Regions from separate parts of the Serratia sp. DFXYC6 genome, predicted to be linked through region 2. Evidence: predicted binding sites of a transcription regulator. Region 2 holds the regulator's gene; each other region holds the start of a gene.
What was found. Region 2 encodes CRP, which controls carbon source genes, mostly activating them, when cyclic AMP is high. Its sites were predicted from a motif close to ATGTGANNNNNNTCACAT; they were not measured.
Positions count from the first base shown of each region.

Region 1: the regulator CRP is predicted to act here: its motif matches at 6,609-6,626, upstream of udp (uridine phosphorylase).
Region 3: the regulator CRP is predicted to act here: its motif matches at 3,679-3,696, upstream of cdd (cytidine deaminase).

Region 1 is NZ_JBXUNV010000005.1:277,560-288,295, reverse strand. It holds gene ubiB (ubiquinone biosynthesis regulatory protein kinase UbiB) at 1-1,061, opposite strand, end outside; gene ubiJ (ubiquinone biosynthesis protein UbiJ) at 1,058-1,666, opposite strand; gene ubiE (bifunctional demethylmenaquinone methyltransferase/2-methoxy-6-polyprenyl-1,4-benzoquinol methylase UbiE) at 1,680-2,435, opposite strand; gene rmuC (DNA recombination protein RmuC) at 2,514-4,061, opposite strand; gene AC2CGQ_RS22345 (DedA family protein) at 4,202-4,732, opposite strand; gene AC2CGQ_RS22340 (tyrosine-protein phosphatase) at 4,812-5,594, opposite strand; gene udp (uridine phosphorylase) at 5,724-6,485, opposite strand; gene AC2CGQ_RS22330 (dienelactone hydrolase family protein) at 6,979-7,806, shown strand; gene metE (5-methyltetrahydropteroyltriglutamate--homocysteine S-methyltransferase) at 7,893-10,181, opposite strand; gene metR (HTH-type transcriptional regulator MetR) at 10,272-10,736, shown strand, end outside.
Region 2 is NZ_JBXUNV010000006.1:15,944-26,679, forward strand. It holds gene AC2CGQ_RS22535 (ABC transporter ATP-binding protein) at 1-363, shown strand, start outside; gene tauD (taurine dioxygenase) at 367-1,215, opposite strand; gene tauC (taurine ABC transporter permease TauC) at 1,212-2,048, opposite strand; gene tauB (taurine ABC transporter ATP-binding subunit) at 2,045-2,812, opposite strand; gene tauA (taurine ABC transporter substrate-binding protein) at 2,822-3,817, opposite strand; gene AC2CGQ_RS22560 (PhzF family phenazine biosynthesis protein) at 3,932-4,714, opposite strand; gene AC2CGQ_RS22565 (LysE family translocator) at 4,725-5,327, opposite strand; gene AC2CGQ_RS22570 (hydrolase) at 5,446-6,426, shown strand; gene AC2CGQ_RS22575 (YheU family protein) at 6,423-6,656, shown strand; gene AC2CGQ_RS22580 (phosphoribulokinase) at 6,807-7,676, shown strand; gene AC2CGQ_RS22585 (OsmC family protein) at 7,714-8,121, opposite strand; gene crp (cAMP-activated global transcriptional regulator CRP) at 8,504-9,136, shown strand; gene AC2CGQ_RS22595 (YccS/YhfK family putative transporter) at 9,187-10,736, shown strand, end outside.
Region 3 is NZ_JBXUNV010000001.1:2,429,643-2,440,378, forward strand. It holds gene AC2CGQ_RS11870 (sugar ABC transporter substrate-binding protein) at 1-1,032, shown strand, start outside; gene AC2CGQ_RS11875 (MFS transporter) at 1,164-2,378, shown strand; gene AC2CGQ_RS11880 (CidA/LrgA family protein) at 2,517-2,924, shown strand; gene AC2CGQ_RS11885 (CidB/LrgB family autolysis modulator) at 2,921-3,616, shown strand; gene cdd (cytidine deaminase) at 3,754-4,638, shown strand; gene AC2CGQ_RS11895 (NAD-dependent malic enzyme) at 4,860-6,557, shown strand; gene sanA (outer membrane permeability protein SanA) at 6,727-7,470, shown strand; gene mglC (galactose/methyl galactoside ABC transporter permease MglC) at 7,537-8,547, opposite strand; gene mglA (galactose/methyl galactoside ABC transporter ATP-binding protein MglA) at 8,559-10,067, opposite strand; gene mglB (galactose/glucose ABC transporter substrate-binding protein MglB) at 10,167-10,736, opposite strand, start outside.

The DNA of each region.
Region 1 (10,736 bases), on a different contig from region 2:
TTGGTGTCGCGCGGCACCCACCCGGAGTCGACGTGCAGTTCCGCCACCTTGCGGTAATCACGGTTGAAGAAGGCGATGAAATTTTCCGCCAGGTAGCGTTTATCATCCTTGTTCAGCGAACCGACGATGCCGCAGTCGATGCCGATGTAGCAAGGATCTTCCGGATGTTCGTAGCTGACGAAAATATTACCGGGATGCATGTCCGCATGGAAGAAGCTGTCGCGGAAGACCTGGGTAAAGAACACCTGGACGCCGCGTTCCGCCAACAGTTTCATGTTGGTGCCCTGCTGTTCCAGCGTGGCGATGTCCGAGACCGGAATGCCGTAAATGCGCTCCATCACCAATACGCTTTCGCGGCAGTAGTCGGAATAAACTTCCGGTACGTACAGCATTGGGCTGCCGTCGAAATTGCGGCGCAGCTGAATGGCGTTAGCCGCTTCGCGCAGCAGGTTCAATTCGTCCAGTAGAGTTTTCTCATACTCGCGTACCACTTCGCGCGGGCGCAGACGGCGGCCGTCCGGCAACAGCTTCGGCACCCAGCCTGCCAACCGGTACATCAGACGCACGTCGGCCTTGATGATCGGCCCGATATCCGGCCGGATCACCTTCAGCACCACTTCCTGGCCGGTGGTTTTCAACCGCGCGGTATGCACCTGCGCGATCGAGGCAGAGGCCAGCGGCTGCTGATCGAAGTCATCGAACCAGGTCTCCAGCGGGCCGCCCATCGCCAGCTCGATATGCTTACGCGCCAACGCGCCATCGAAAGGCGCCACCCGATCCTGCAGCAGCGTCAGCTGATCGGCAATGTGCGGCGGAAACAGATCGCGACGGGTCGACATCATTTGGCCGAACTTGATCCAGACCGGCCCCAGTTCCTGCAGCGCCAGCCGCAGACGTTCACCCAGCGGTTTGTCCTTGTGCCGATTCGGCATCCAGAACAGCAGCCGGCGGCCAAAGCGCAGCGGCAGCGTCAACCGCATTTTAGGGATCAGCTCGTCCAGCCCGTAGCTGAGAAAAACGCGGACGATAAAATACAAACGGCGCAGTTCGCCTGGGGTCATCGCTTGCCCTCCAACTTGTCCATGCGGGCAATCAGCGCTTCCGCGCTGCGGGCGAGTGCGTCAACTTCTTCGTTGAACCACACCACTTCCAGCGGCCCCGGCGCCAGGCGCCACTCTTCTGTCAACGCCTCAGCCATGTCTTGCTGCCGGCGCATAAAGCCGGCTTTCAGCAGCGAGGCGCCTTTTCCCAGCGCCTGTGTAATGCCTTGGGCGGCGATATCGCCGATGTAGGGCGCCAGCCACTCCGCCGGATCCCACTCCGCCAGATCGAGCAGGCCAACCAGCTGTTGCACCACCTGAATATCGCCTTCCACCGTCAATTCGCCGCTGCGCATCAGCACCGGCAACTGCTGGCGATCGCGCAGCTTCAGCAAGGAGGGAATGCGGCTACGCACGGTGCAATCGGCGCTGTCTTCAGACTGCCCCAGCACATCCACGCGCAGTTCGCTGAACACCAGCACCAGCGGCGAAGCCAACTCTTCCAGTTCGATGCGCAGCACCTTGCCCGCCAGGCGTTGGCGGGCGGCTTTCATGCTGCGATCGCGAAACAGCAGGTTATTCAGCGAGGTTTCCAGCGCACCGGTCAGCAGAGGGGTAAACAGCATCGGCATCTCCCTCTCAGAACTTGAAGCCGCGATGCAGGGCGACAATACCACCGGTCAGGTTGAAATAGGTGACGTTTTCAAAACCGGCGTTGCCCATCATGCCCTTCAGGGTTTCCTGATCGGGGTGCATGCGGATCGATTCCGCCAGGTAGCGGTAGCTGTCCGGATCTTTCACCACCAGCTCGCCGATCTTCGGCAGCACGTGGAAAGAGTAGGCGTCATAGGCTTTGCTCAGCGGCGCCAGCAGCGGCTTGGAGAATTCCAGCACCAGCAGACGGCCGCCCGGCTTCAGCACGCGGAACATCGAGCGCAGCGCTTTGTCTTTGTCAGTGACGTTACGCAGGCCAAAGGAGATGGTGATGCAATCGAAGTAATTGTCCGGGAACGGCAGCGCTTCGGCGTTGGCCTGCACGTAATTGATGTTGCCGACGATGCCGCGATCGCGCAGCTTCTCGCGCCCCATCTTGAGCATCGAATCGTTGATGTCCGCCAGCACCACCTGCCCCTGCTCGCCCACCATGCGGGAGAACTTGGCGGCCAGGTCGCCGGTACCGCCGGCCAGATCCAGCACGCGCTGCCCGCGGCGCACGCCGCTGCAGTCAATGGTGAAACGCTTCCAGATACGGTGAATACCGAACGACATCAGGTCGTTCATCACGTCATACTTTGCCGCTACCGAATGGAAAACGTCCGCCACCATGGCCTGTTTTTCGTCTCTAGCGACGGTGCGAAAACCGAAATCGGTGGTTTCCTGCGATTGATCTGCCATTGTCCTGCCTGCTATTCAGTCAATTTTGTGTGGATGAGTGTACCAGAAGCCCGGTGAATACCCCACCTCGCCACGGCCTCAGCCGTGCGAAACGAAGCCCGGTTCCCCGGCGGTATCGTCATCGTCGTTCGTCTGCGGCAGCGCGGCGACATCATCGTCGTTCGCCTCTTCCGCTTCATCGTGTTGCGCGCCGGCTTGCTGCGCCAGCAGCGGGTTTATCGGCCGTTTGACCTCAACCCCCAACGCGCGGAAACCTTCAATTTGGCCGATAAGATTACCACGGCCTTCGCTCAGTTTGTTCATCGCCTGACGATAACTGCCCTGCGCCTTGTCCAGGCTCTGCCCCAGCGCGGACATATCGTCCACGAACAGCCGCATCTTGTCATACAGTTTCGCCGCGCGATCGGCGATGCGCTGGGCGTTCTGGCTCTGATGCTCATAGCGCCACAGGTTGGTGATGGTACGCAGCGCCACCAGCAACGTGGTCGGGCTGACCAGCATGATGTTGTGCTTAAGCGCTTCGCTGATCAGCTCCGGCTCGCGATCGATAGCCAGCAGGAAGGCGGGCTCGACCGGAATGAACATCAGCACATAATCCAGCGAACGCAGCCCCGGCAACTGCTGATAGTCCTTGCGGCCCAGCATGCGGATGTGGCCGCGCAGCGAGGCGATATGTTCGCTCAGCGCCGCTTCGCGCTCCGCCTCATCCTCGCCGTTGAAATAGCGCTCGTAGGCGATCAGCGACATCTTGGCGTCAATCACTACATCCTTACCCTGCGGCAGGCGCACGATCACATCGGGCTGCATGCGGCTCTGATGATCCACCCGCACGTTGACCTGCGTTTCATACTCATGTCCTTCGCGCAGGCCGGAAGCCTCCAGCACCCGGCTCAGCACCACCTCGCCCCAGTTGCCCTGCGTTTTGTTGTCGCCTTTCAGCGCCTTGGTGAGGTTGATCGCCTCGCGCGCCATCTGCGCGTTCAACTGCTGCAGATTGCGTATCTCGTGCGTCAGCGTATGGCGCTCCCGCGCCTCCTGGCCAAAGCTGTCCTGCACCTGCCGGCGGAAACCGTCCAGCTGTTCGCGCAGCGGCAACAGTAAACGATCCAAACTTTGCTTATTTTGCTCGTCCACCTTGCGGCCGCTGTGTTCAAAAATGCGGTTGGCGAGATTTTCAAACTGGGTGGTGAGCCGCTGTTCGCTGTTGATAAGCAGGCGCTGCTTCTCCTCCGCTGCCATACGCGTCTCTTCCAGACGGATGGTGACTTCGCGCAGTTCGGCTTCCTGCGCGCTGTTAACCTCGCGCTGGGCGCGCAGCTCCTGATTGAGCAGTTCGCATTCGTTGCGCCAATGGTTGAGCTGTTGCAGCTTCTCATGTCCGGCCGCCAGTTGGCTGTGCAGATTGCGCAGCTCCAGCTCGCTCTGGCGCGACTGCTGTTCGTGGCGCTGCAGCGTTTCCTGCCGCGCCGCCGTTTCCTGCTGCGCCTGCTGCAACGCTTGCTCCAGCAACCGCAGCTCGGTTTCATGTTGCGCATGCGTCTGCTGCACCCGCAGACTGGCGATCAGCCACCCCAACAGCATGCCGATCGCTACGCCGCCAATCCCATAAATCAGACTGGTATCCACCCTGCCTCCTGTTGCACCTTGCCGTTGCGGCGTTTTGCACGCCCATTGCCCGTCACGTTAAGGGGAGGCTGTATGGATGTCCAGCCTGATTTTGCCGGCCGCGCACAATATTGCGCGGCGCTGCGCAATTTAGCGAGAAATCAACCCAGCCACTGGCTGAGCCACTTGATGCCGAACGCCCCCGGCGCCAGAATGCCGAACGCCCAGATCATCGCCGACGTGACGTTGGCCAGTTGGAAATAGCGCTGCGGCATGCCGCAAATGCCGCCCACCAACGGCACCACGGCGCGCAGCGGGCCGAAGAAGCGGCCGATGAAAATGCCCAGCACGCCCCAGCGTTCAAAGAAGGCGTGGCCGCGCGCCAGCAGCTGCGGATTGCGCGACAGCGGCCACATATGGGCCACGCGATCCTGATAGTGATAGCCGATCCAGTAAGAGAGCCAGTCGCCGAAAAACGCCCCGGCGGCGGCGGCGGCCCAAATCGGCCAAAAGGCGATGCCGCTTTCGCCGATCAGCGCGCCCAGCGCCAGCAGGATCACCGTGGCCGGCAGCAGCAGCGACAAAAACGCCAGCGACTCGCCGAACGCCAGGAAGAAGATGATGGGAATGGCCCAGCCTTCGTGCTGACGCACGACGTCGCTGACCCAGTTGATAACGTCATTGAGGCTCAATACGGGGCTCCTGATACGCGATGGTTCGCCGCCTAGGATAAGCCGGGGCGAGTTAAACCCCGGTTAAACACGCAGCGATTTACTCGAGGTAGAACGCCTGCAGCGCTTCGCGCTGGGCCGCGCCCAGACCGTATTCCGCTTCCAGCCAGCGGTCGGTGGAGCCGTATTGCTGACGGATGCAGCCCAGCGCCGTCATCAGGAACTCCTCGCGCGCGCTGAGCACGTAGGCGAATTGCTCCAGCGCCGCCGCATTCAGCTTGATAGAGAGCTGATCCAGCATCTGCTCGCGGAAAGTGACCAGCGTGGTTTCAGTCAGCAGATAGTCTTCCAGCACCGTCGCTTCGTCGGCCCCCAGCGCGAACAGCACCAGTGCCGAACCGACCCCGGTGCGATCCTTGCCGACTGCGCAGTGCTGCACGATCGCGCCGCCGCCGGGGTTGCTCAGCAGCTGCGCCAACCGCTGATAGGCCACATTGCCGAACGGCAGGCGGCGATACAGTTCCAGCATGAACGCGCGGGCGTCGAAAGCGGCCAGCGTTTCGTTGGTGAGCTTCTCCAGGTTGGCGTTGACTTCGCTGCTCAGCGGGTTGGCCGGCACGTGATGATAGTCGGCGCCATTCCACAGAATATCCGGTTTGGCCTGCACTTCGTCGGCATCGCGGTAGTCCAGCACCGAACGCACCGGCACGCCGGCGAGAAAGGCGCAGTCGTTTTCCGTCAGCCGCTCGAGGGAACCGGAACGAAACAGCAGGCCGCGCTTGATGCGGCGCCCGTCGGCCACGCCGTTGCCGCCGAAGTCACGGAAATTAATGCCGCCGTCGAGCGGCGCAAGCGAAGGATGAAGCAGGATCTGGGCGGTCATAAACGTCCTCGTTGTTTTTGTTATGACAACGCGCGGCGGCCATCGGCGCAGCGCTGAGGAGTATCACCGTAACAGATTAGTCGCGAATGGAAAAACGGGCCGCGGCGGCGGCCCGTTCAGGGGAGGCGATTACAGCAGACGGCGGGCGGCATCCACCACGATCTGCACCGCTTTGCTTTCGGTGTTTTTCATGGTCTCGGCGTTCGGGATCTCTTGCTGGGTGCGGTTAACGATCACCCCAGCCACCATGCCGGCACGCAGGCCCTGGCTGGCGCACATGGTCAGCAGCGTGGCGGACTCCATTTCATAGTTCATCACGCCCATCGCCTGCCACTCTTCCATCGAGCCTTTAAAACGGCTGACCACGCGGCCGGAGTAGGTGTCGTAACGTTCCTGGCCCGGGTAGAAAGTATCGGAAGAAGCGGTTACGCCAATGTGGGTGGTCGCGCCGCTGGCTTTGGCCGCTTCCACCAGCGCGGTGGTGCAGGCGAAGTCCGCAACCGCCGGGAACTCCATCGGCGCAAAGTGCAGGCTGGCGCCGTCGAGGCGTACCGCCGCCGTAGTCACCAGCACGTCACCGACGTTGATATTGGCCTGAATGGCGCCGGTGGTGCCGATGCGCAGGAAGGTGCGAATGCCCAGCTGCGCCAGCTCTTCCACCGCGATAGAGGTAGACGGGCCGCCAATACCGGTGGAGCAGACGATCACCGCCTTGCCGTCCAGCTCTGCGCGCCAGGTGGTGAATTCACGATGGGAGGCCAGATGCACCGGATTTTCCATCAGCTTGGCAATCTTCTCTACGCGCTGCGGATCGCCCGGCACGATGGCAAGCTGGGCCCCTTGTAAATCGTTCTTGGTGAGGCCGAGATGAAAAACGTCAGACTGAGACATACGAGACTCCTCATGGATCATGTTTATTGGGAGGAACAAAAAAGCACTCTACTGAAAATCGCCGCTTAATTTCGTGACGACAGTCACTATGAAAAGAGAAACAAATTACATGCTACATATTTTTTGTGATTTTTATCACAAAAAATCACTATCACTATAAGGCATCCAGAATGCACCGCTAAACCTCAGTCTAGCCGACAAACCTTGCAGCTCCCTGCCCGTTGGTTGCCGGCTGAAACTATTTAGCTCATCAATCCGAAATAACTCCATCTTATCGGTTGCTTAGGGGCAAAAAAGCCCTCTAACGCACCTTATGGCACTTACGCGGGCCAAAACGCGTAATAACATGATAAAAAGCGCTTAAAAATGCCGCAAAGCCAGATAATTAGCCGTTTTTTATCGACTTGTCCGAAAGTGCGCCACGCAGCGCCAATAATGGGTAATCTTTCCTATAGTTAATCTCAGCGCTTTTTTCTATTGCACGGAGACCGCAATGAAAACCGAACATGTGATGACATTAGAACAGGCTCAGGGGGGATTCGCCCCGGCCGCCGCGCCGTTGGCCGCCTCCGCGATTATCACCGACGAACAGGGCATTCATGCCGGGCAAACGACCATCCCTTCTCAGGGCGACGCGCTGCCGGCCTACGTCGCCAAACCCGCCGACCATAACGGCCCCTTTCCCATCGTGCTGGTGGTGCAGGAAATCTTCGGCGTCCATGAGCACATTCAGGATCTTTGCCGTCGCCTGGCCAAGCAGGGCTATCTGGCGATCGCGCCTGAGCTCTATTTTCGCCAGGGCGATGCCAACGACTACAGCGATATCGGCGAGCTGTTCCAGCAGTTGGTGACCAGGGTGCCGGATCGTCAGGTGCTGTCGGATCTGGATCACGCCGCGCACTGGGCTATCCGCCACGGCGGCGACGCCGGCAAGCTGGCGATCACCGGCTTCTGCTGGGGCGGTCGCATTACCTGGCTGTACGCAGCGCACAACCCGCAGTTGAAGGCGGCGGTCGCCTGGTACGGCAAACTGGTCGGCGAGAAAACGCTGAATTCACCGAAGCATCCGGTCGATGTCGCCACCCACCTGTCGGCGCCGGTACTGGGGCTGTATGGCGGGCAGGACAGCGGCATTCCGCTGGAGACGGTGGAAACCATGCGCCAGGCGATACGCGCCGCCAACGCCGAGGCCGAAATCGTGGTGTACCCCGAGGTCGGGCATGCGTTCAACGCCGATTATCGTCCCAGCTACAACGCCGAAGCGGCGCAAGACGGCTGGCAGCGCATGCTGGCGTGGTTCGCCCAGCACGGCGTCAAGTAACCTCCCCCGCATAAAAAAGGGCGCCGAAGCGCCCAATCATCACACCAGTCAATCTGTAAGCGGCGGAGCTCATCCGCCGCACGCCATCACGCCTGCTCGCGCAGGCGCTGCGCCGCCAATACCATGTTGGCCAGCGACTGCCGGGTTTCCGGCCAACCGCGGGTTTTCAGGCCGCAGTCCGGGTTAACCCACAGGCGTTCCGCCGGGATGTTCTGCGCCGCTTTACGCAGCAGCGCTTCGATCCATTCCACGCTCGGCACGTTCGGCGAGTGGATATCGTAGACGCCCGGCCCGATTTCGTTCGGGTATTCGAACTCTTTGAAGGCTTCCAGCAGATCCATATCGGAACGCGAGGTCTCGATGGTGATCACGTCGGCGTCCAGCGCGGCGATGGAGTCCATGATGTCGTTGAACTCGCAGTAACACATGTGGGTGTGGATCTGGGTGTCATCCTGCGCCACGGCGGCGTTCAATTTGAAGGCGTCCACCGCCCAGTTCAGGTAGGCGGCCCAGTCGGATTGGCGCAGCGGCAGCCCCTCGCGCAGGGCGGGTTCGTCGATCTGAATGATGCCGATACCGGCTTTTTCCAGATCTTCCACCTCGTCGCGCAGCGCCAGCGCAATCTGCTTGGCAATCACTTCGCGGGTCACGTCTTCACGCGGGAACGACCAGCACAGGATGGTGACCGGCCCGGTCAACATGCCTTTTACCGGCTTGTCGGTCAGCGACTGGGCGAATTTGGCCCATTCGACGGTGATGGCTTCCGGGCGGCTGACGTCACCGATGATCACCGGCGGCTTCACGCAGCGGGAGCCGTAGCTCTGCACCCAGCCATTCTGGGTAAACACGAAGCCGTCGAGGTTCTCGCCGAAATATTCCACCATGTCGTTGCGCTCGGCTTCACCGTGCACCAGCACGTCCAGCCCGAGGCGCTCCTGCTCAACGATCGCCTGTTTGATGTGCTCTCCAATGCTGGTGCGGTAGTTGTTGCCGTCCAAACGGCCCTGTTTGAAATCCAGGCGCAGGCCGCGGATCTCGGTGGTTTGCGGGAACGAACCGATGGTGGTGGTCGGCCAGGCCGGCAGGTTGAAACGTTCGCGCTGCGCCCTGGCGCGCTCGGCGTAAGCGCTGTGGCGCTCGCTGTCCTGCGCAGTGATCGCGGCCAGACGGCGCTCAACCTGCGCATTGTGTACACGGCTCGACTGACGGCGGGCGCGGATCGGTGCGCTGTAGGCGTCCAGTTCGGCTTGCTTCGCCGCGTCAGGCGCGTTCAGCGCCGCAGCCAGCAGCGCCAACTCGGCGCATTTTTGTAGAGCGAAGGCGAACCAGCTTTTCACTTCTTCATCCAGACGGCTTTCCACGCTCAGGTCGATCGGGCTGTGCAGCAGTGAACAGGAGGAGCCAATCCACAACGGGCGGGTGCCCACCAGCGGCTGAAGACGTTCGAACCAGCGGCTCAGATCGGCGCGCCAAACGTTGCGGCCGTTGATCACGCCCAGCGACAGCAGCCAGTCTTGCGGCAATGCGGCGCTCAGCGCGGCGATATCGTCGTGACCGGCGACCAGATCGACGTGCAGCCCCTGCACCGGCAGCGTGCGAACCGTATCGAGGTTGTGGCCGACGCTGTCGAAATACGTGGTCAACAACAGCTTAACCTGCCCCTGCAGCGCGTCGTAAGCTGGTTTAAAGGCGTCCAGCCAGGCCTGCGGCAGCTCCAGCACCAGCGCAGGCTCGTCAATTTGCACCCACTCGACGCCGCGTTTCGCCAGCTCGGCCAGCACCTGCTGGTAAACCGGCAGAATGTCTTTCAGCAGCGACAGGCGATCGAACGGCTCGCCCTTCACTTTACCCAGCCACAGATAGGTCACCGGGCCCAGCAGCACCGGTTTGATGCGGTGACCAAGCGCCAGCGCTTCGTCCACTTCATCCAGCAGTTGGGTCCAGCCCAGCTTGAACTGCTGGCCTTGTTGGAACTCGGGCACCATGTAGTGGTAGTTGGTGTTGAACCATTTGGTCATTTCTGCCGCGGCCGCCGGCTCGCCGGTCGGTGCGCGGCCACGGCCGATGCGGAACAGCGTGTCCAGATCGATCGAGCCATCCGCATTCTGATGGCGCGCCGGCACGTTACCCAGCAGCAGGCTGGTGGTCAACACATGATCGTACCAGGCGAAATCGCCGACCGGCACCAAATCCACCCCGGCCTGCTGTTGCTGTTGCCAATGGCGAGCGCGCAGCTCGCGGCCAACCGCCAACAGCTCTTCCTGCGTTGAGTTGCCGGCCCAGTAGCTTTCCTGAGCTTTTTTTAGCTCACGTCGTAGCCCAACGCGAGGAAAACCCAGTGTGTGATTCAAAATTGCCATCGTCTTATTCCCCATTTAGCCGTCCAGATGTTTACACATCCATAATCAGCAGGTACTGTATTAACCACAAGCGCAATTTATTCACTGTCAATGTGAAGGACTCTCATGATCGAACTGAAACATTTACGGACGCTGCAGGCCCTGCGCAGCAGCGGTTCGCTGGCGGGGGCGGCGGCCCAACTTCATCAGACGCAGTCTGCCCTGTCGCACCAGTTCAGCGATCTTGAGCAACGTCTGGGCTTCAAGCTGTTCGTGCGCAAGAGCCAGCCGCTGCGCTTCACCGCCCAGGGCGAGATCTTGCTGCAGCTGGCGGAACAGGTGCTGCCGCAAATCTCACAGGCGCTGCAGGCCTGCCACGAGCCGCACCAGACCACGCTGCGCATCGCCATCGAATGCCACAGCTGCATTCAGTGGCTGACGCCGGCACTGGACAATTTCCGCCAGCGTTTCCCGCAGGTGGTGATGGACTTCACCTCCGGCGTGACTTTCGATCCGCAGCCGGCCCTGCAACAGGGCGAGCTGGATCTGGTGATGACGTCGGATATTCTGCCGCGCAGCGGCCTGCACTAT
Region 2 (10,736 bases):
TGGCTTGTCGACCTGCAGCGCCAGGAAAGCCAGCAGGACGCGCCGGAAAAAGAGAGCGGCGGCAACAGCGCGCAGGCGCGCAAGGATCAAAAACGCCGCGAGGCGGAGTTCCGTACGCAAACCCAACCGCTGCGCAAGCAGATCGCCAAGCTGGAACAGCAGATGGAAAAACTGGGCGCCGAACTGGCGGCGGTGGAGGAACAGCTGGCGGATCCCGCGCTGTACGACATCAGCCGCAAGGCCGAGTTGACCGACTGCCTGCAAAAGCAAAGCCAAGCCAAATCCGCGCTGGAAGAGACGGAAATGACCTGGCTGGATGCGCAGGAACAGCTGGAGCAGTTAACGCAGGCGTTCGAAGCCTAAGCCTCAGGCCTTGTAAAAAGGTTTATCCCCCAGAATGGTCGCGCGGTGCATGATGCGCCGCTGCGGCAGATAATCCGCGTTGGCGTAGTGCTGCGTCACGCGGTTATCCCAGATCGCCACGTCATTTTCCTGCCAGCGCCAGCGCACCTGAAACTCCGGCTTAGTGATGTGAGCGAACAGGAAATTCAGTAAAGCATCGCTCTCCTTCGGCTCCACATCCACGATCCGCGTGGTGAACCCTTCATTGACGAACAGCGCCTGTCGGCCGCTGACCGGGTGAGTGCGCACCACCGGATGCAGCAGCGGCGGATTTTTCTGCACCGCCAGTTGCCAACGCTGGTGTTCTTCTTCGCTACCGCGATGTTTGTGCTCCGGGAACGACTTGGTGAAGTCATGCTCTGCGCGCAACCCCGCGAGCAGCGTTCTGAACGGCGCCGACAGCGCTTCGTAGGCCGCGATGCCGCTGGCCCACAGCGTATCGCCGCCGGTGGCAGGCAAGGTCTTGGCCGCCAGGATCGCGCCCAGCGGCGGGTTCTCGATAAAGGTCACGTCGGTGTGCCAGTTGTCGTTGTCCGGCGGATTGTCGTCGTGAGTATCGAGCACGATGATCTCTTCCACGTCGGTGGCATGCGGATAGACCGGATGGATATGCAGATCGCCGAAGCGCCCGGCCAGATCGCGCTGCTGCAACGGCGTGATCGGCTGGTTGCGGAAGAACAGCACCTGATGCTTGAGCAACGCATGATAAAGCTGTTCAAACTGGCCGTCGCCCAACGGCCGGGCCAATTCGACGTTTTCCACCAGCGCCCCGATGTAAGGCCCCAGCGGGGTGATATTCAGACGTTCGTTCATTGCTGTACTCCATGCCACGGGGTCAATCGGCGCTGCAGGGCGCGCAGCCCCAGCTCCAACCCAAATGCAATCACCGCAATCACGCCGATGCCGGCCAACACCACGTCGGTCGCCAAAAACTCACCGGCGGATTGCACCATAAATCCCAGGCCGCGCGTGGCGGCGATCAGTTCGGCGGCCACCAGCGTCGACCAGCCGACGCCCAGCCCGATGCGAATGCCGGTCAGGATCTCCGGCAGCGCGCTCGGCAGCACCACGAAACGCAGCACCTGCCAACGCGTGGCGCCCAACGCGCGGGCGGCGCGCACCCGCACCTGCGCCACGCTGCGCACGCCGGCCACGGCGGAGAGCGTCACCGGCGCGAAAATCGCCAGATAAATCAGCAAGATCTTCGAGGTTTCGCCGATGCCGAACCAAATCACCATCAGCGGCAAATACGCCAACGGCGGCACCGGACGATAGATCTCAATCAGCGGATCGAGGATGCCGCGCACCGTGTCGTTCAACCCCATGGCGATGCCCACCGGAATGCCGACGATCACCGCCGCCAGCAGAGCCACCAAAATGCGCCCCAGGCTGGCCGCCAGATGCTGCCATAGCGTGGCGTCCATAAAGCCTTGCGGGCTGGCGATGGTGATCAGCTGATGTAATACCTGCTGCGGCGCCGGTAGGAACAGCGGGCTGATCAGCTGCAGCGCCGTCACGCCCCACCAGACGATCAACACCGTCAACAGCGTGGCGCCGCTCAACCAAACGTTGCGCGGCACGCTGAAACGGCGCGCCGCTTTGCCCTGCGGCTGGGCTGCAGCCTTCAGAGTGGAATGCAGGCTCATAGCAAGGCCTCGCGCTGTTGGAAAACTTTGCCCAGCACGTATTCGCGCTGCGCGATAAATTCAGGATCGGACTTGATGGCGCGGCAGGCTTCGCCGTCGGCATAGCGCTGGCCGAAGTTCAGCGACAGCCGCTCCACCACCTGCCCCGGCCCCGGCGACAGCAGTAACAGTTCACTGGCGAGGAACACCGCCTCTTCGATATCGTGGGTGATCAGCAGCACCTGTTTGCCGGTATCTCGCCAGATGGTCAACAACAACTCCTGCATCTGCTCGCGCGTGAACGCGTCCAGCGCGCCGAACGGCTCATCCAGCAACAGCAGACGCGGATCGGCGGCCAGGGCGCGGGCAATGCCGACGCGTTGGCGCATGCCGCCGGAAAGCTGCCAGATGAAATGCCGCTCGTAACCGGCCAGCCCCACGCGCTGCAGCATCTGCTCCGCCACCTGGCGGCGCTGCGCCTTGCCGACGCCGGCCAGCTGCAGGCCGAACTCAACGTTGTCCACCACGTTACGCCACGGCAGTAAGCCCTCATGCTGGAACACCACGCCCCGTTCGGCGCCCGGGCCGTGAACGGGCGTTCCATCCAGCGTGATGCTGCCAGCTGAAGGCTCGATAAACCCGGCGATCAAATTCAGCAGCGTGGTCTTGCCGCAGCCCGATGGGCCGAGCACCACCACCAGTTGCCCGGCGGCGATCTGGAACGACACGTCACGCAGCGCGGGCCGCCCCTGATACTCTGCTGAAAGATGATTGACGTTTAGCATCCTGCTTCCTTACGACTGCGGCGCAGCCTGCACCTGTTTCACAAAACGGTCGGTGACGTAAGCGCTGTAGTCGCTGTCGACCTGCGGGATCTTGCCCTGCTGCTTGAGGAATTCGGCGGTATCGCGGATTGCCTTGTCCACCGGCTGGCCGAGTTGGGCTACCTGATCGGCCACCGGCAGATATCGGTTCCCCTTCACCAGTTCCGGCACCTGCGCTTCCGGCACGCCGCTCAGGCGCGCCAGCGTGCTGAGATGGCTCGGATCTTTCAGCCACTGTTCCGGTGCCGCCAGGTAGGCCTTTTGCGCCTGCAGGGCGCTGGCGGCAAAGGCGGTTACTACGTCGGGATGTTTCTCTGCGAAGTCTTTGCGCACCACCCACACGTCCAGCGTCGGCGAGCCCCATTCGCCCACCTGCGCGGAGTCGGTCAGCACCTTGCCCTGTTTGGCCAGTTCGTTGACCACCGGCGCCCAGACGTAAGCGCCGTCGATGTCGCCGCGCTGCCAGGCGGCGGCGATGGCCGGCGGCTGCAGATTGAGGATCTTCACCTGTTCAGGCTTGATGCCCCAATGTTTGAGCGAAGCCAGCAGGCTGTAATGGGTGGTGGAAATAAACGGCACCGCAATGCGCTTGCCGATCAGATCCTGCGGGCTTTTGATGTCATTCTTCACCACCAGCGCTTCGGAACTGCCGAGCTGCGAGGCGATGAGGAACACTTCGATGGGGAGTTTCTGGCTGGCGGCCACCGCCAGTGGGCTGGAGCCGATATTGCCGATCTGCACATCGCCGGAGGCCAGCGCGCGCAGCACGCTGGAGCCGCTGTCGAACTTACGCCAGTCGACGGTCGCGCCGGACTGTTTGGCGAAGCTGTTTTCCGCCTGCGCCACCTTGGCCGGCTCCGCCGACGTCTGGTACGCCACGGTCACGTCCACCGCGTAGGCGCTGGCCGCGCTGAGCGACAACGCCAGCAGCGCCGCGTTGCGTAAAGAAAAGAGTTTGCCCGCCATGTTCCGCTCCGTTGATAAAAATCTGTTCAGTTGCTGACAGTTTTATCTGAGCGATGACGGGCGATAAAAGAATAAAAAAGTCTTCTTTATTACCCTAGGTAATATTAAAACGGATCACAGCGCGATCGTCCCGTGCAAGAACACGTGAGCGTAGCCGCCCAGCAGCGTGCGGTCCCCTTGCAGTTCGCAGAACAGCTCGCCGCCGCGCGCCGAAATCTGCCGGGCGTGCAGCCGATGGCGGCCGAGACGCGCCGTCCAGTAGGGCATCAACGTGCAATGCGCGGAGCCGGTCACCGGATCCTCGCCGCCGTCGAGCGTGAAATAGCGCGAAACGAAGTCCACGGTGTCACCCGGCGCGGTGACGATCACTGCGCGGCCGGCCAATGCGATCAGCGCCGGGATGTCCGGCCGCAGCGCGCGCACCTGCGCCTCGTTTTCAAGCACCACCAGCAGCGCTTTCGCCTGCCACACTTCCTGTGGCTGCACGCCCAGCAGCGCCGCGAGGCCTGCCGGTTCGGCGACTTTCTGCGGCGGCCTGGCGGGGAAATCAAGCACCAGCCGCTCCCCGTCCCGCTCATCGCGCTTGACGAACAGCTCGCCGCCGGCCGATCTGAAGCGAATATCCTTCAGCGCCGGGTTAACCGCGCTGAACATCACATGCGCCGCCGCCAGCGTGCCGTGGCCGCAAAGATCGACCTCGCGTTCCGGGGTAAACCAGCGGATGGCGGTCATGTCGCCGTCATCCCAGACAAAGCTGGTTTCCGACAGGCCGATCTCGTTAGCGATCGCCTGCAGCCGCTCCGCCGGCAGCGGCTGCGTCAGCAGGCAGACCCCGGCCGGGTTGCCGCGCAACCCTTCGCCGGTAAAGGCGACCACGTGATAATAGTTTTCCGCCATCGTTCACTCCTTAATGCCAGATCAGTAACACACAGGCTGCAGTCAACAACCCCATGGAAACGTTGAAGATAACCCAGGCCTTTTTACTGCGCAGCAGGCGACCGATCAGGGTGCCGAACGCCAGCCAGATAATGCCGGCGACGATGTTCACCACCACAATGCCCAGCGCGATCGCCGCAATGGAACCGTTGTACTTATCGCCCGCCAGGCTGAAGCTCGCCACCGCCCCCAGCGCCATCAGCCAGGCTTTCGGGTTGAGGAACTGCAGCAGCCAGCCCTGATACAGCCGCACCGGCTGCGGCGGCGCCACGTCGGTTTCCAGCTTTTCATAGGCGGCGGTGGCGACTTTCCACGCCAGCCACAGCAGGTACAGGCTGCCGAGGATTTTCAGGATCAGGTGCAGCGACGGGTAGACCAGGATCAGGCTGCCGACGCCGAACGCCACCAGCAGCAAGATGCTTTGCATGCCGAGCATGATGCCGACCATCAGCCACAGCGATCGCATAAAGCCGAAGTTAGCGCCGGAGGTGGTCAGCAGCAGATTATTGGGGCCAGGCGTGATGGCGGCGACCCACAGGAAGCCCAGCATCGAAAGGAATAAACTCGGTTCCATGGCACGGGTGCTCCTCACCCAAGGCGCTTTTTTGCAGTATCATTGATAATTCTTGGTATTGAAGCTAACAGTGCGCTAGAGATCTCACAATAGCCGCCCACAACATTTTACTCAGCCTATGCCTAACACCTTTCGCCCTCTGACCGGGGCCAGTAACCCGCACCTGCAAACGCTGTTGCCGCGGCTGGTGCGCCGCCGCGTGTTATTGAAACCGCATTGGCAACGGCTGGAATTGCCCGACGGCGATTTCGTCGATCTCGCCTGGAGCGAGGATCCGGCGCAGGCGCGCGACAAACCGCGTGCAGTGCTGTTTCATGGCCTGGAAGGCAGCTTCTACAGCCCCTACGCGCACGGCCTGCTCAACGCCTGGCGCGAGCGCGGCTGGCTCGGGGTGGTGATGCACTTTCGCGGCTGCAGCGGCGTACCCAACCGCAAGCAGCGCATCTACCACTCCGGTGAAACCGAAGACGCGCGCTTCTTTCTGCGCTGGCTGCGCGACAGCTACGGTGAGGTGCCAACCGCGGCGGTAGGCGTTTCGCTCGGCGGCAACATGCTGGCCTGTTATCTGGCGCAGCAAGGCGCCGACAGCCTGCTGCAGGCGGCGGTGGTGGTCTCGGCGCCGCTGATGCTGGAACCCTGCGCCTACCGCATGGAGCAAGGCTTCTCCCGCGTTTATCAGCGCTACCTGCTGGGGCAGCTGAAACAAAACGCCACCCGCAAGCTGTTGCACTACCCGGACACTCTGCCGCTCAAACTGTCACAGCTGAACGGGTTGCGACGCATTCGCGAATTCGACGACGCCATCACCTCGCGCATTCACGGCTTCAGCGACGCCACCGACTATTATCGCCGCTGCAGCGCCCTGCCGCTGTTGCCGTCTATCCAGACGCCGCTGCTGATCATCCATGCGAAGGACGACCCTTTCATGACCCCTGAGGTGATCCCCGACGTCGCCGGCCTGCCGCGCAATATCGAATATCAGCTGACTGAGTTCGGCGGCCACGTCGGCTTCGTCGGCGGCACGCTGAAAAAACCGCACATGTGGCTGGAGCATCGCATTCCGGCCTGGCTTTCCCCTTATCTGGACATTCCGACGTGATTATTCCCTGGCAAGAACTGGCAACCGACACCCTGAACAGCCTGATCGAATCCTTTGTGCTGCGCGAAGGCACCGATTACGGCGAACACGAACGCTCGCTGGAGCAGAAGGTGGAGGACGTGCGCCGCCAGCTGAAAAACGGCGAAGTGGTGCTGGTGTGGTCGGAACTGCATGAGAGCGTCAACATCATGCCGCGCGGCCAATTCCGCGCCGGGCAGGAAGAAATTTAGTGGCGCCCGGTTCTATGACTGACGGAAAAAATCAGGTAACAATGGGGCATTGCAAACCAGCGCGCGCCATTTTTCCTGACATAGAGAGCGTCAACAAGAGCCACAATAATCCCCTGACGCCGGCGCATTCAACACGGAGTGACAACCATCATGTCTGCCAAACATCCCGTTATCGCGGTGACCGGTTCCAGCGGCGCCGGCACCACCACCACCAGCGTGGCGTTCCGTAAAATCTTCCAGCAGCTCAATATCCGCGCCGCCGAACTGGAGGGCGACAGCTTCCACCGCTATACCCGGCCGGAAATGGACGCGGCGATCCGCAAGGCGCGCGATCTGGGCAGACACATCAGCTATTTCGGCCCCGAGGCCAACGACTTCGGCCTGCTGCAGCAGAGCTTTATCGACTACGGCAAAAACGGCACCGGCCGTTCGCGCAAGTACCTGCACACCTACGACGAAGCGGTGCCCTACAATCAGGTACCGGGCACCTTCACCCCGTGGGAGCCGCTGCCGGCGCCGACCGACGTGCTGTTCTACGAGGGGCTGCACGGCGGCGTGGTTACTGAGCACCATGACGTGGCCAAACACGTCGATCTGCTGGTCGGCGTGGTGCCGATCGTCAACCTGGAGTGGATCCAGAAGCTGATCCGCGATACCGGCGAACGCGGCCACTCCCGCGAAGCGGTGATGGATTCGGTGGTGCGCTCGATGGAAGACTACATCAACTACATTACGCCGCAGTTCTCGCGCACCCACATCAACTTCCAGCGCGTGCCGACGGTGGACACCTCCAACCCGTTCGCCGCCAAGGCCATTCCCTCACTGGATGAAAGCTTCGTGGTGATCCACTTCCGCGGCCTGGACCAGATCGACTTCCCCTACTTGCTGGCGATGCTGCAGGGATCGTTTATCTCGCACATCAATACGTTAGTGGTGCCGGGCGGCAAAATGGGGCTGGCGATGGAGCTGATTATGGCGCCGCTGGTGCAACGGTTGCTGGAAGGCAAGAAGATCGAATAAATGCGTTGAGCGCGGCGCCGGCCGCGCTCCGCCTCGATTACGCCGGTTGGCGGATCTCGAAGCTGTGGGTTACCGTGGCGGCCTTGTTGAGCATCAGCGCCACCGAGCAGTATTTCTCCGCCGACAGGTTCACCGCACGTTCGACGATCTTGTCGGTCAGATCCTGGCCGGTCACGATGAAGTGCAGGTTGATATGGGTGAACAACCGCGGGGCTTCTTCGCGGCGCTCGGAGGTCAGCTTCACCTCGCAGTCGCGCACGTCGTTGCGCCCCTTTTGCAAGATGGATACCACGTCGATCGCGCTGCAGCCGCCCACCGACATCAGCACCATCTCCATCGGGCTGGGCGCTTTATCACCGGCGTTGCCGTCCATCAGCACCTGGTGGCCGGAGGCCGATTCACCCAAAAACGTTAACCCTTCCACCCATTTAACTCTTGCCTGCATTCTGGTCACTCCGGTTGATTTCTTAAAATCAGAGTACGCTTTCGCATAGAAACAGGCAACGTAACCTGATGCTAATCATGCTGAAGCGAGACAACACGAGACACCCGCCTTACTCTGTGCTACAAACAGAGCCGCAATAAATCTTTCCGGGACACTGCATTTCAGGGAAACGCCCAGAGAAAGGCTCCTTTACCGGTATGTTAACAGAATGTAGCTTGCAGCGCTTACGGCAAGTTAATATGCTAGAGCGACAGCGTATTTTTATGACACGCCTCAAAACTTGCCGGTAGCCCTCGCTCATAACTGCGGCTACAGGCGGGTTTTACAGGGAACTCTGACCCCTGTGACACAAGGCAGCGATAACAACAGAGGATAACAGCGAATGGTTCTCGGCAAACCGCAAACAGACCCTACTCTCGAATGGTTCCTGTCTCATTGCCATATCCACAAATATCCATCGAAGAGTACGCTGATTCACCAAGGTGAAAAGGCCGAAACGCTTTACTACATCGTGAAAGGCTCCGTCGCGGTGCTGATCAAGGATGAAGAAGGTAAAGAGATGATCCTGTCCTACCTCAACCAGGGGGATTTCATCGGCGAGCTCGGATTGTTCGAAGAAGGCCAGGAGCGCAGCGCCTGGGTTCGCGCGAAAACCGCCTGTGAAGTGGCCGAAATTTCCTACAAGAAATTCCGCCAGCTGATCCAGGTGAACCCGGACATCCTGATGCGTCTGTCCGCCCAAATGGCGAGCCGCCTGCAGGTCACCTCCGAAAAAGTGGGCAACCTCGCCTTCCTGGACGTGACCGGCCGCATCGCGCAAACCCTGCTGAATCTGGCGAAGCAACCTGACGCCATGACTCACCCGGACGGCATGCAGATCAAGATCACCCGTCAGGAGATCGGCCAGATCGTCGGCTGCTCGCGTGAAACCGTTGGCCGTATTCTGAAAATGCTGGAAGATCAAAACCTGATTTCCGCCCACGGCAAAACCATTGTCGTCTACGGCACCCGTTAATCCCCGAAGAAACGGCGCAGTCTGCGCCGTTTTTTTATCTGCTCCCTGCCATGTGGCGCCGCCTGATCTACCACCCGGAAATCAACTACGCACTGCGACAAACGCTGGTGTTGTGCCTGCCGGTGCTGTTCGGCTTGTTGATTGGCCAGCTACAGCTCGGCCTGATGTTCTCTCTGGTGCCCGCCTGCTGCAATATCGCCGGTCTGGACACGCCGCATAAGCGCTTCTTTAAACGGCTGATCGTCGGCGGCACGCTGTTCGCCTTCAGCAGCGTGCTGCTGCAACAGGCACTGCTGTGGCACGTGCCGCTGCCGGCGCTGATGCTGGGCCTGGCGCTGCTGCTCGGCGTCACCGGCGAAATCAGCCCGCTGCACGCCCGGCTGTTGCCGGCGGCGCTGGTGGCCGCCATTTTCGCCCTCAGCACGGCCGGCACGGTACCTCTCTGGCAGGCGCCGCTGCTGTACGCGATCGGCACCGTCTGGTACGGCTTATTCACCTGGTTCTGGTTCAAGCTGTGGAAAGAACAGCCAATGCGCGAGACGCTCAGCCAGCTCTATCTGGAGCTGGCGGACTATTTCGAAGCCAAATACTCGTTGCTGACTCAGCACACCGATCCGCAAACCGCGCTGCCCCCGCTGCTGGTACGCCAACAAAAGGTGATGGATCTGATCAGCCTTTTATACCAACAGCTCAATTTCCTGCCGCACGCCAACAACCTCGAACAAAAGCGCCTGCAGCGCGCCTTTCAGGTGGCGATGGATCTGCAGGAGCACATCACCGTTAGCCTGCATCTGCCGGAGGAGGTGCAAAAACTGGTGGAGCAGAGCCAGGCCGAAGCGATCATTCGCCGCAACGCTCAGGTGATCGCCGGCCGGCTGCGCGTGGTGGCGCACGATATTCTCTACCATCAACATTCGAAGCGCTTCTCCATGAGCCACGAACTGGCGGCGCTGGAAAAAATGGCGGCGCAGCATCCCGATAACCCGGTCGGCCAGTTTTGTTATTACCACTTCAGCCGCATCGCTCGCCTGCTGCGCACCCAGCATCCGCTGTACCGCCGCGACCTGATGCCCGGCCAGCACCGCCTGCCGTTTTGGCCGGCGCTGGCCAGCTACCTGTCGTTCAAATCCACCGCCCTGCGCAACGCCGCACGGCTGGGGGTGACGCTGGCGGTCGGCAGCAGCCTGGGTGCGGTTTTCAACCTGCCGAAGCCTTACTGGATCCTGCTCACCATCATGCTGGTGAGCCAAAACGGGTATAACGCCACCCGGGTGCGTATTCAGCACCGTGCGCTGGGCACGATTGCCGGGCTATTGCTGGCGGCCGGGCTGTTGCAGCTGCAGCTGCCGGAAGGAGAAACGCTGAGCATCATGCTGGTGATCACGCTGCTGGCCTACCTGGTTTCGCGCAAGAACTACGGGCTGTCGGTGATTGGCTTTACGGTCACGGCGGTTTACACCCTGCAGCTGCTGGCGCTGAACGGCTCGCATTTTCTGGTGCCGCGTCTGATCGATACGCTGATAGGCTGCGTGCTGGCGTTCGGCGGCACCATTTGGCTGTGGCCGCAGTGGCAAAGCGGGCTGCTGCGCAAGAATGCCCA
Region 3 (10,736 bases), on a different contig from region 2:
CTGCTGGCTGCCCTGCCACTGCAGGCGGCGGAAAACGCCGCCGTGCCGGCCGCCATCGCTCAACATCAGGGGCCGGTGCGCATCGCGGTGATCCGCAACCTCGGATCCGACGACAACACCACGCAATTTTTGGCGGGCGCCATTCAGGAAGGGCGCAAGCTGGGCTTCAAGGTGGACACCTTCCTCAGCAACGGCGACGACGCGCGTTTTCAGGACTTCGTCAACCAGGCTATCAGCCAGAAATATGACGGCATCATTCTCTCGCAGGGGCGGGCTCCCTATTCCACCGACCTGGTCAAGCGCATCGCGGCGGCCGGCATCGCCGTCGCGGCTTTCGATACCGACGTCAGCGGCCGCGTTCCCGGCGTCACCGTCTCGCAGCAGGACGACGCTTCGCTGGCTAACGCCTCGTTCGGCCAGTTGGTGAAGGATTTCAACGGCCAGGCCAACATCATCAAACTCTGGGTGGCAGGCTTCCCGCCGATGGAGCGCCGCCAGGCCGCTTACCAGCAGTTGCTGAAACAGCATCCGGGCATTCACGAGCTGGAATCGATTGGCGCAGTTTCATCCGACGTGCAGGGAGATACCGCCAATAAAGTGGGCGCGGTGCTGGCGAAATACCCGAAAGGCAAGATTGACGCCATCTGGGGCACCTGGGATGCCTTTACCCAAGGGGCTTACAAGGCGTTGAAAGAGAACGGCCGCACCGAAATCAAACTGTACAGCATCGATATCTCCAACCAGGATTTGCAGCTGATGCGCGAGGCCGGCAGCCCGTGGCAGGTCAGCGTGGCGGTGGATCCGAAGCTGATCGGCGCGGTCAACCTGCGCCTGGTGGCCAACAAGATCGCCGGGGAAAGCACGCCGGACAACTATCAGTTCAAAGCGGCGGTCATTCCGCAGGCGCTGCTGCTGGCGCAGCCGGGGCCGGTCAACGTCGCCGGGCTGGCTAAGATCATCCCCGGCTGGGGCACCAGCAGCGATTTCGTTCAGCCATGGTTCGCCACGCTGCAGGCCGAACACGGTAAATAATGCTGTTTTTGACGAGGCTGCCGACGCAGCCTCTGTTTTTAAACTAATTATCGGCTTTCCCCTTCCGTCCCCGCCAAAATGCGCTATGTTATCTGCATCGCCCAATAACTGTATGCATAAACAGGCCTCAAATGAAGGGATTCCCCTCGCTGATCAACGTACTGCTGGCCAGTTCGCTGGTGTTGACCATCGGCCGCGGCGTTACGCTGCCGTTCATCACCATCTACCTCACCGAACATTTCCATCTGCTGCCGAAGAGCGTGGGCGTGATCCTGGGCGTCAGCCTGACCCTCGGCATCCTTGCCAGCCTGTACGGCGGCTATCTGGTGGACAAATTCAGCAAAAACCGCCTGATCCTGCTGTCGATTTTATTGTTCGCGCTGAGTTTCTTCGCCATTCCCTGGATCCCGCGCCCCGGCGGCGTGATCGTGGTGCTGGCGATCCTGCATACCTGTTATTCGGTGTTAGGCATCACCATAAAGGCCTGCTTCGCCGACTGGCTGCCGGTCGAGCAGCGCATCAAGGCTTTCTCAATCAACTACACGCTGGTCAACGTCGGCTGGGCGATCGGCTCTGCGCTCGGCGTTCTGGTGGCCGGGCTTAGCCCGCTGCTGCCGTTTTACCTGTCGGGGGGATTGGCGCTGGCGACGGTGACGGCGCTAAGCCTGCGCTTGCGCGGCCGGGAACAGCGCCCGACAACAACCGCCGCCGCACCGGCGGCACTCCCCAACTTCCGTCAGACGCTGACCATCTTGCGAAACGATCGGCGGCTTATCTACTTCACCCTCGGCAGCACCCTGGGCGCCGTGGTGTTCGGTCAGTTCACCGGCTATCTGTCGCAGTATCTGATCACCGTCTCCAGCGCCGAGTTCGCCTACAAAATCATTGGGTTGGTGATGATCGTCAACGCCGGCATCGTCATCGCCCTGCAATACCTGCTCAGCCGCGGCATGCGCCAGGAAAACATGCTGCGCTGGCTGGTGCTGGGCACGCTGTTTTTCATCGTCGGGCTGCTCGGTTTCATGGCGGCCGGCCAGGCGGTCTGGCTGTGGCTGGCGGCGATGGCGGTGTTTACCTTAGGCGAGATCATCGTTATCCCGGTGGAATACATGTTCATCGACTTTATTGCGCCGCCGCACCTGAAAGGCAGTTACTATGGAGTACAAAACCTCAGCGCGCTGGGCGGCGCCATCAACCCGGTGCTGTGCGGGGTGCTGCTCAGCTATGCCGCGCCGCCCTTGATGTTCGTGATGCTGATCGTCGCCGCCCTGCTCAGCCTGCTATTTTTCTTCCTCGGCCACCGGCTGGCGGAACGTTCTGCGGCAACGGCCGAAGACGCGCGCTGATCCCGCAGGCAGCGGCCTATACGGGCTGTCAACCCGCCGCTCGGGCATAGCACCCATAGCGAGAATTCATGGTGCGATCTGTGGCATGGCTCACAGTTTAATTGTATGATGAATACATCAGTTAAACGGGAAAAGACAATGGCCAACGTGCTCACACTGTGCTGGAAATACCTGAGGGCCCTGCTCCTTATCTACCTGTGTCTGTTCGTCGGCAACGCGGTGGCGGCGCTGCTGCCGTTCGCCATTCCCGGCAGCATCATTGGCATGCTGCTGCTGTTCGCCCTGCTCTCTACCCAGATTATGCCGGCCAAATGGGTTAAACCCGGCTGCCATTTGCTGATCCGCTATATGGTGCTGCTGTTCGTGCCGATCGGCGTCGGGGTGATGAAATACTACGACCAGATCGTCGCGCATCTGGGCCCGCTGGTTATCTCTTGCCTCATCAGCACGCTGATGGTGTTGGTGGTGGTCGGCTATACCTCACACTATTTTCATCGCGAGCGCCGCATCGCCGGCAAGCCCGACGACACGGAGGGCAATTCATGATCCATGAAATCTGGTGGTCGTTGCCGCTGACGCTGGCGGTCTATTTCGCCGCGCGCTGGCTGGCGCGCAAGCTGAATATGCCGCTGCTCAACCCGCTGCTGGTGTCCATGGCGGTGATCATCCCGCTGCTGCTGCTCACCGGTATTCCCTATGAACGCTACTTTCAGGGCAGCAAAATCCTCAACGATCTGCTGCAGCCGGCGGTCGTCGCGCTGGCCTTCCCGCTCTATGAGCAGCTGCACCAGATCCGCGCGCGCTGGAAGTCGATTATCGCGGTGTGCTTCATCGGCAGCCTGACCGCCATGATCAGCGGCGGCGCCATCGCCCTGTGGCTGGGCGCCACGCCGGAAATCGCCGCCTCTATCCTGCCGAAATCGGTCACTACGCCGATCGCCATGGCCGTCGCGGACTCGCTCGGCGGCATTCCGGCGATCAGCGCAGTCTGCGTCATTTTCGTCGGTATCCTCGGCGCCGTGTTCGGCCATACGTTGTTCAACCTGTTGAAAATCACCACCCACTCGGCGCGCGGCCTGGCGATGGGCACGGCATCCCACGCGCTGGGCACCGCACGCTGCGCCGAGATGGACTACCAGGAAGGCGCTTTCGGCTCGCTGGCGTTGGTGATCTGCGGCATCATCACCTCGCTGCTGGCACCGTTCCTGTTCCCGGTGCTGCTGCGCCTGTTCGGCTGAACAGGGTGAAACTTGCGATACATCTCGCATTTATGTATTTCATTGCATTAATTTCATCAATTAAGAGACATAAATCACACTTTAATGTCTCTGGCCTGCCTAGAATGTTATCCCGTTAACCCGTAGAGAGACTTTCTATGCATCCGCGTTTTCACACCGCTTTCAGCGCACTGCCCGCGACACTGCAATCCGCCCTGCGGCCTTATCTGGACGCGCCAGACTTTCCGGCGATGTTCACGGCCGAGCAAGCGGCGGCGATCCGCACAGGCTGCGGGTTGGACGATGATGCGCTGGCATTCGCGCTGCTGCCGCTGGCGGCGGCCTGCTCGTTAACCCCGATATCGCACTTTCACGTCGGCGCCATCGCGCGCGGGCAAAGCGGCAACCTCTATTTCGGCGCCAATATGGAGTTCAGCGGCGCGCCGCTGCAGCAAACCGTGCATGCAGAGCAGTGCGCGGTTACCCATGCCTGGCTGCGCGGCGAGCCGGCGCTGGCCTCGGTCACCGTCAACTACACGCCGTGCGGCCATTGCCGCCAGTTTATGAATGAACTGAACAGCGGTGGCGAGCTGCAGATCCGTCTGCCGGGCCGCGCGCCGGCCACGCTGGCGGACTATCTGCCGGACGCCTTCGGCCCGAAAGATCTGGATATCGCTTCGCTGCTGATGGACGAGGTCGATCACGGGCATCAACTGCCGCTGAACGATGCGCTGACGCAAGCGGCGCTGGCGGCGGCCAATCAGAGCCATGCTCCGTACAGCAACGCCCACAGCGGCGTAGCGCTGGAAACGCAGGACGGCAGCCTCTACGCCGGCCGCTATGCGGAAAACGCCGCTTTCAACCCGAGCCTGCCACCGCTGCAGGCCGCGCTGATCCTGCTGAACCTCTCCGGCGGCGACTGCCAGAACATTCGCCGCGCCGTGCTGGCCGAACCGCAGGACGCGAGCATCAGCCAATGGGATGCCACCCGCGTCACCCTGGCGGCGCTGGGTTGCCAAAACGTCAGCCGCGCCGCCTTCTAAGCGCACGACGGCGGGGCCATCCGGTTCCGCCGTTAACAGCACCGCCCGCCAAATACAATGCCCCGACGCCGCCAGAGACACTTTCTTTAGTTAAAAAATCATTTGATTGTCGATAATTACGCCAACCTGGTTCATCATCGGGCAACAAATGCTGTACATCTTCTCTTTATCTTTTAGGATCGTCGGCAATACAGTTATCTGATACGTGAAGAGTAAAACTGATGGAACTAGAATACGAAAGCAAACGCCCGCTCTACATCCCTTACGCCGGCCCGATTCTGCTGGAATTTCCGCTGCTGAACAAAGGCAGCGCTTTCACCGAGGAAGAACGTAGCCACTTCAACCTGCACGGCCTGCTGCCGGAAGCGGTGGAGACCATCGAAGAACAGGTGGAACGCGCCTACCGTCAGTATCAGGATTTCAAGAACGATAACGATAAGCACATCTACCTGCGCAACATCCAGGACACCAACGAAACCCTGTTCTATCGCCTGCTGGACTCGCACCTGAGCGAGATGATGCCGATCATCTACACCCCGACCGTCGGCGAGGCCTGCGAACACTTCTCCGATATCTACCGCCGCGCGCGCGGGCTGTTCATCTCCTACCCGAACCGCGATCGCATCGATGACATGCTGCAAAACGCCACCAAGCAGAACGTCAAGGTGATCGTGGTCACCGACGGCGAGCGCATTCTCGGCCTGGGCGATCAGGGCATCGGCGGCATGGGGATTCCAATTGGCAAGCTGTCACTGTACACCGCCTGCGGCGGCATCAGCCCGGCCTATACCCTGCCGGTAGTGCTGGACGTCGGCACCAACAACCCGCAGCGCCTCAACGATCCGCTGTACATGGGCTGGCGCCATCCACGTATCTCCGGCGAGGAGTACCACGCCTTCGTCGAAGAGTTTATTCAGGCGGTCAAACGCCGCTGGCCGAACGTGCTGCTGCAGTTCGAAGACTTCGCGCAGAACAACGCCACCCCGCTGTTGAACCGCTACCGCGACGAGATTTGCTGCTTTAACGACGACATCCAGGGCACCGCCGCGGTCACCCTCGGCAGCCTGATCGCCGCCAGCCGCGCCGCCGGCAGCCAGCTGCGCGATCAGACCGTCACCTTCCTCGGCGCCGGTTCCGCCGGCTGCGGCATCGCCGAGCAGATCATCGCGCAGATGAAGTCCGAGGGGTTGAGCGAAGACGAAGCGCGCGCCCGCGTATTCATGGTTGACCGCTTCGGCCTGCTGACCGACAAACTGCCGAACCTGCTCGACTTCCAGAGCAAGCTGGTGCAGAAGAGCGACAACCTGGCCGGCTGGGAAACCGCCAGCGACGCCATCTCGCTGCTGGACGTGGTGCGCAACGCCAAGCCAACCATTCTGATCGGCGTGTCCGGCCAGCCGGGGCTGTTTACCGAAGAGCTGATCCGCGAGATGCACAAGCACTGCGAGCGCCCTATCGTGATGCCGCTGTCCAACCCGACCTCGCGCGTGGAAGCCCGTCCGGAAGACATCATCAACTGGACCGACGGCGCCGCCCTGGTGGCGACCGGCAGCCCGTTCGCGCCGGTAAGCTACAAAGAGCAGCTGTACCCGATTGCTCAGTGCAACAACTCCTACATCTTCCCGGGCATCGGTTTGGGCGTGCTGGCCTCCGGCGCCACCCGCGTCACCGACGCCATGCTGATGGCCGCCAGCCGCGCGCTGGCGGATTGTTCGCCGCTGGCTACCGACGGCCACGGCGCGCTGCTGCCGAATATCGACGATATTCAGGGCGTGTCGAAGTGCATCGCCATGGAAGTGGGTAAAGCCGCCCAGCTGCAGGGCGTGGCGATCGTCACCTCCGAAGATGCGCTGTCGAAAGCCATCGAGCACAACTTCTGGCGGCCGCAGTACCGCAGCTACAAGCGCACCTCGTTCTGAATGGTGAGCTGAAATGACCCAGCCCGGCTCCGCCGGGCTTTTTTGTGCGGCAAAACCGCCGAAAAATGCGGCGGCGCGCGTGCTTCAGGCGGTTCGCGTCTTGCGTCGGTCGGTCAGGTAAAGTAGCCTTGATCCATCTTTTTCAGCCCGGCGCGCGTAAGGCAACAACATGTGGAAACGCCTGATCATCAGCCTGTTCATCATCATTGCGGTGTTGATGGGTTCGGCTATTGCGCTCGATCGCTGGATCAGTTGGAAAACCGCGCCTTACGTCTACGACGAACTGCAGGAATTGCCGCATCGCCAGGTCGGCGTGGTGCTCGGCACCGCCAAGTATTACCGCACCGGGGTGATCAACCAGTATTACCGTTACCGCATTCAGGGAGCGATCAACGCTTATAACAGCGGCAAGGTAAAATACCTGCTGCTGAGCGGCGACAACGCCCAGCAAAGCTATAACGAACCGATGACCATGCGGCGCGATCTGATCGCCGCCGGCGTGGCGCCGAGCGATATCGTGCTGGACTACGCCGGCTTCCGCACCCTGGATTCCATCGTGCGCACCCGCAAGGTGTTCGACACCAACGATTTCATCATCATCACCCAGCGCTTCCACTGCGAGCGCGCGCTGTTCATCGCCCTGCACATGGGCATTCAGGCGCAGTGTTACGCGGTGCCGTCGCCGAAGGACATGATGACGGTGCGCGCCCGCGAGATCTTCGCCCGCCTGGGCGCACTGACCGATCTGTATATCCTCAAGCGTGAACCGCGCTTCCTCGGCCCGCTGATCCCGATCTCCGCCATGCACACCGTGCCGGAAGACGCCCAGGGCTATCCCGCCGTCTCGCCGGAACAGTTGGTTGAGCTGGAGCACAAGCTGAAAGAAGAGAAGCAGAAAGCCAAACAGCCCTGACGGGTAATGCCCCAAAAAGAAAGGCCGGCATATTTTGCCGGCCTTGTCGTCTGTGCTGCGGTAGCTCTACTTCTTCTTGGCGTATTTCAACGAATCCAGCGCCACGGCGAAGATGATGATGCTGCCCTTGATGATGTACTGCCAGTACGGGTTGATGCCGATATAGGTCAGGCCGTAGTTGATGACGGTGAAGATGATCACCCCTGTCACCACGCCCCACACCGTACCCACGCCGCCGGCGAAGGAGACGCCCCCCACCACGCAGGCGGCGATGGCGTCCAGCTCATACATAAAGCCAAGGTTATTGGTGGCGCTGCCGATACGCCCCGCTTCCAGCAGGCCGCCGAAGGCGTAGAACACGCCGGACAGCGCATAGATCATGATCAGGTTCAGCGGTACGTTAACGCCGGAGACCTTGGCCGCTTCCGGGTTGCCGCCGATGGCGAAGATGTTCTTGCCGAAGCGGGTCTTGGTCCACAGGATCCAGACGAAAATGATGGCAATCAGCGCGTAGAAGGTAATATACGACAGCTTAAAATCGCCGAAGCGCAAGAAGCCTTGGGCAAAGGTGGAAAACTTCGGATCAAAGCCCGCGACCGGCGACGCGCCGACCGAATCGTAATACAGCGAGTTGATGCCGTAGACGATGATCATGGTGCCCAAGGTGGTGATGAACGGCGTCACGTTGAGATAGGCGATAATCAGGCCGTTAACCAGGCCGATCACCGCGCCGACCGCACACACCAGCAGGATGACCAGGGGAATCGACCAGGTTTCCATGTGAGGGAACACCTTGTTGACGTTATCCATCGATTGCAGCAGCGTGGCCGCCACCACCGCCGCCAACCCCACCTGCCGCCCGGCGGACAGGTCGGTGCCCTGGGTGACGATCAGCCCCGCCACGCCCAGCGCGATGATGATGCGCACCGAAGACTGCGTCAGGATGTTGCTCAGGTTCATCAGGCTAAGGAAAGTCGGGTCCTGAATGATGATGATGGCCAACAGCACCAGCAACACCACGTAAATGCCGCCTTCCTTGAAATAGGTAAATAAGGTTTTTTTATTTAGCGCGTTCATAATTCCGATCCTTAAAGGTGCAGGGAGGCGAGACGTAAGATTTCATTTTGCGAGGTCTGTTTGGTGTTAACGATGCCCGCAACCTGACCATTGCTCATCACCAAAATACGGTCGGTGATCCCCAACAGCTCCGGCATTTCGGACGAGACGATAATGATCCCCTTGCCCTTCTTCGCTAGCTCGGTCATCAGCTGATAGATCTCGAACTTGGCGCCCACGTCAATGCCGCGCGTCGGTTCATCCAGCATCAGGATCTCCGGCTGCGTCAGCAGCCAGCGGCCGATGATCACCTTCTGCTGATTGCCGCCGGACAGCGAGCCGATATGGGTGTGATGCCCCGGCGTTTTCACCCGCATGGCGTCGATCACCCATTGGGTGTCGCTCTTCATCCGCGCGTTATCCAGCAGGCCGAGCTTGTTTTTATAATTGCGGATATTGGAGATCAGCGAGTTGAAACCCACGTCGAGGTAGGCGTAAATCCCGGTGGATCGCCGCTCTTCGGTCACCAGCGCAAAGCCGTGGTTGATCGCTTCGTTGGCGCTGTGGTTGTCGATCGCCTTGCCGTGCAGCTTGATGGTGCCCGCCACCTTTTCACGAATGCCGAACAGCGTCTCGACGATATCGGTGCGTTTGGCGCCCACCAGCCCGGCGATGCCGAGGATCTCGCCCTGATGCAGATCGAAGGACACATCGCGGATCGAAGGCTGGCGCAGCGATGTCAGGTTCTTCACCTCGAGGATCACCTCACCCGGCGTGTTCTGCCTGTCGGGGAAACGCTGGCTCAGCGAGCGGCCGACCATCATGGCGATGATCTTGTCCATGTCCAGCCCTTCCAGCGGCTGGGTGGCGATCCACTGGCCGTCGCGCAGCACCGTTATCTCGTCGCACAGCTGGAAGATCTCTTCCATCTTGTGCGAGATATAGACGATGCCGCAGCCGCGCTCTTTCAGCTTGCGGATGATGGTGAACAGGTGATTGACCTCCTTCTCCGTCAACGAAGAGGTCGGTTCGTCCATGATGACGATCTTGGCGTCATAGGAAAACGCCTTGGCAATCTCGATCATCTGCATCTGCGACACCGACAGGTTGCCCACCTTTTCGCGCGGGTTGATGTCAATATCCAGCTCGTCGAAGATCGCCTGAGTGTCTTTGAACATCTTGTCCTGATCGACGAACAGGCCTTTGGTCGGGTAGCGCCCCAGCCACATGTTGTCCATCACGGTGCGTTGCAGCACCAGGTTCAGCTCCTGATGCACCATCGAAACGCCGTGTTCCAGCGCTTCCTTCGAGCTCTTGAAATCGATTTCCCGGCCCTGAAATACAATGCTGCCGCTGTCTTTTTTGTAAATGCCGAACAGGCATTTCAACAACGTCGATTTCCCCGCGCCGTTCTCCCCCATCAGGGCGTGAATCGAGTGCGGACGGACGCGTAAATTGACATTGTCCAAGGCTTTGACGCCGGGAAATGACTTACAGATATCCGTCATTTCCAGCAAAAATTCGCGTGAGCTATCGGCCATAAATACACCTGGCTTAACGATCTTGCAGTCGTAAACATCCCCGCCGGCGGTATCCCTGGTGTTGGCGCCGCAGGCGGGGTCTTAGCGGGATCTCAATTCTTATTTAACAAACTGAGACAGGTTGTCTTTATCTACGCCGACGTAAGGAATACGCACGACTTTATTTTCGATTTTATATTGGGTGCCTTCGGTGGCCGGCTTGCCCGCCGCCAGGTTTTTCGCCAGCTCGAAGGTGGCCTTCGCCTGGTTGTCGGCGTCGTTCAGCACCGTGCCCGCCATCGCGCCGGATTTCACCAGCGCCAGCGCTTCAGGCAACGCATCGACGCCGAACACCGGAATACTGGTCTTGTTGTGCGCTTTCAGCGCTTCCACCGCGCCCATCGCCATGGCGTCGTTGTTGGCGATCACCACTTCGATCTTGTTGGCGTTCGGGCCGGAGAGCCAGGCATCCATCTTGTCTTTCGCCTGCGCGGTATCCCACATCGCGGTATCCATCTGCAGCTGCTGGGTCTTGATGCCTTTTTCGTTCAGCGTTTTCACCACGTAGGTGGTGCGCGCTTCGGCATCCGGGTGGCCCGGCTCGCCCTTCAGCAGCACGAACTGGATCTGGCCGTCTTTATTCAGATCCCAGGCCGGGTTGGCTTGCCAGTGTTTGGCGATCAGTTCACC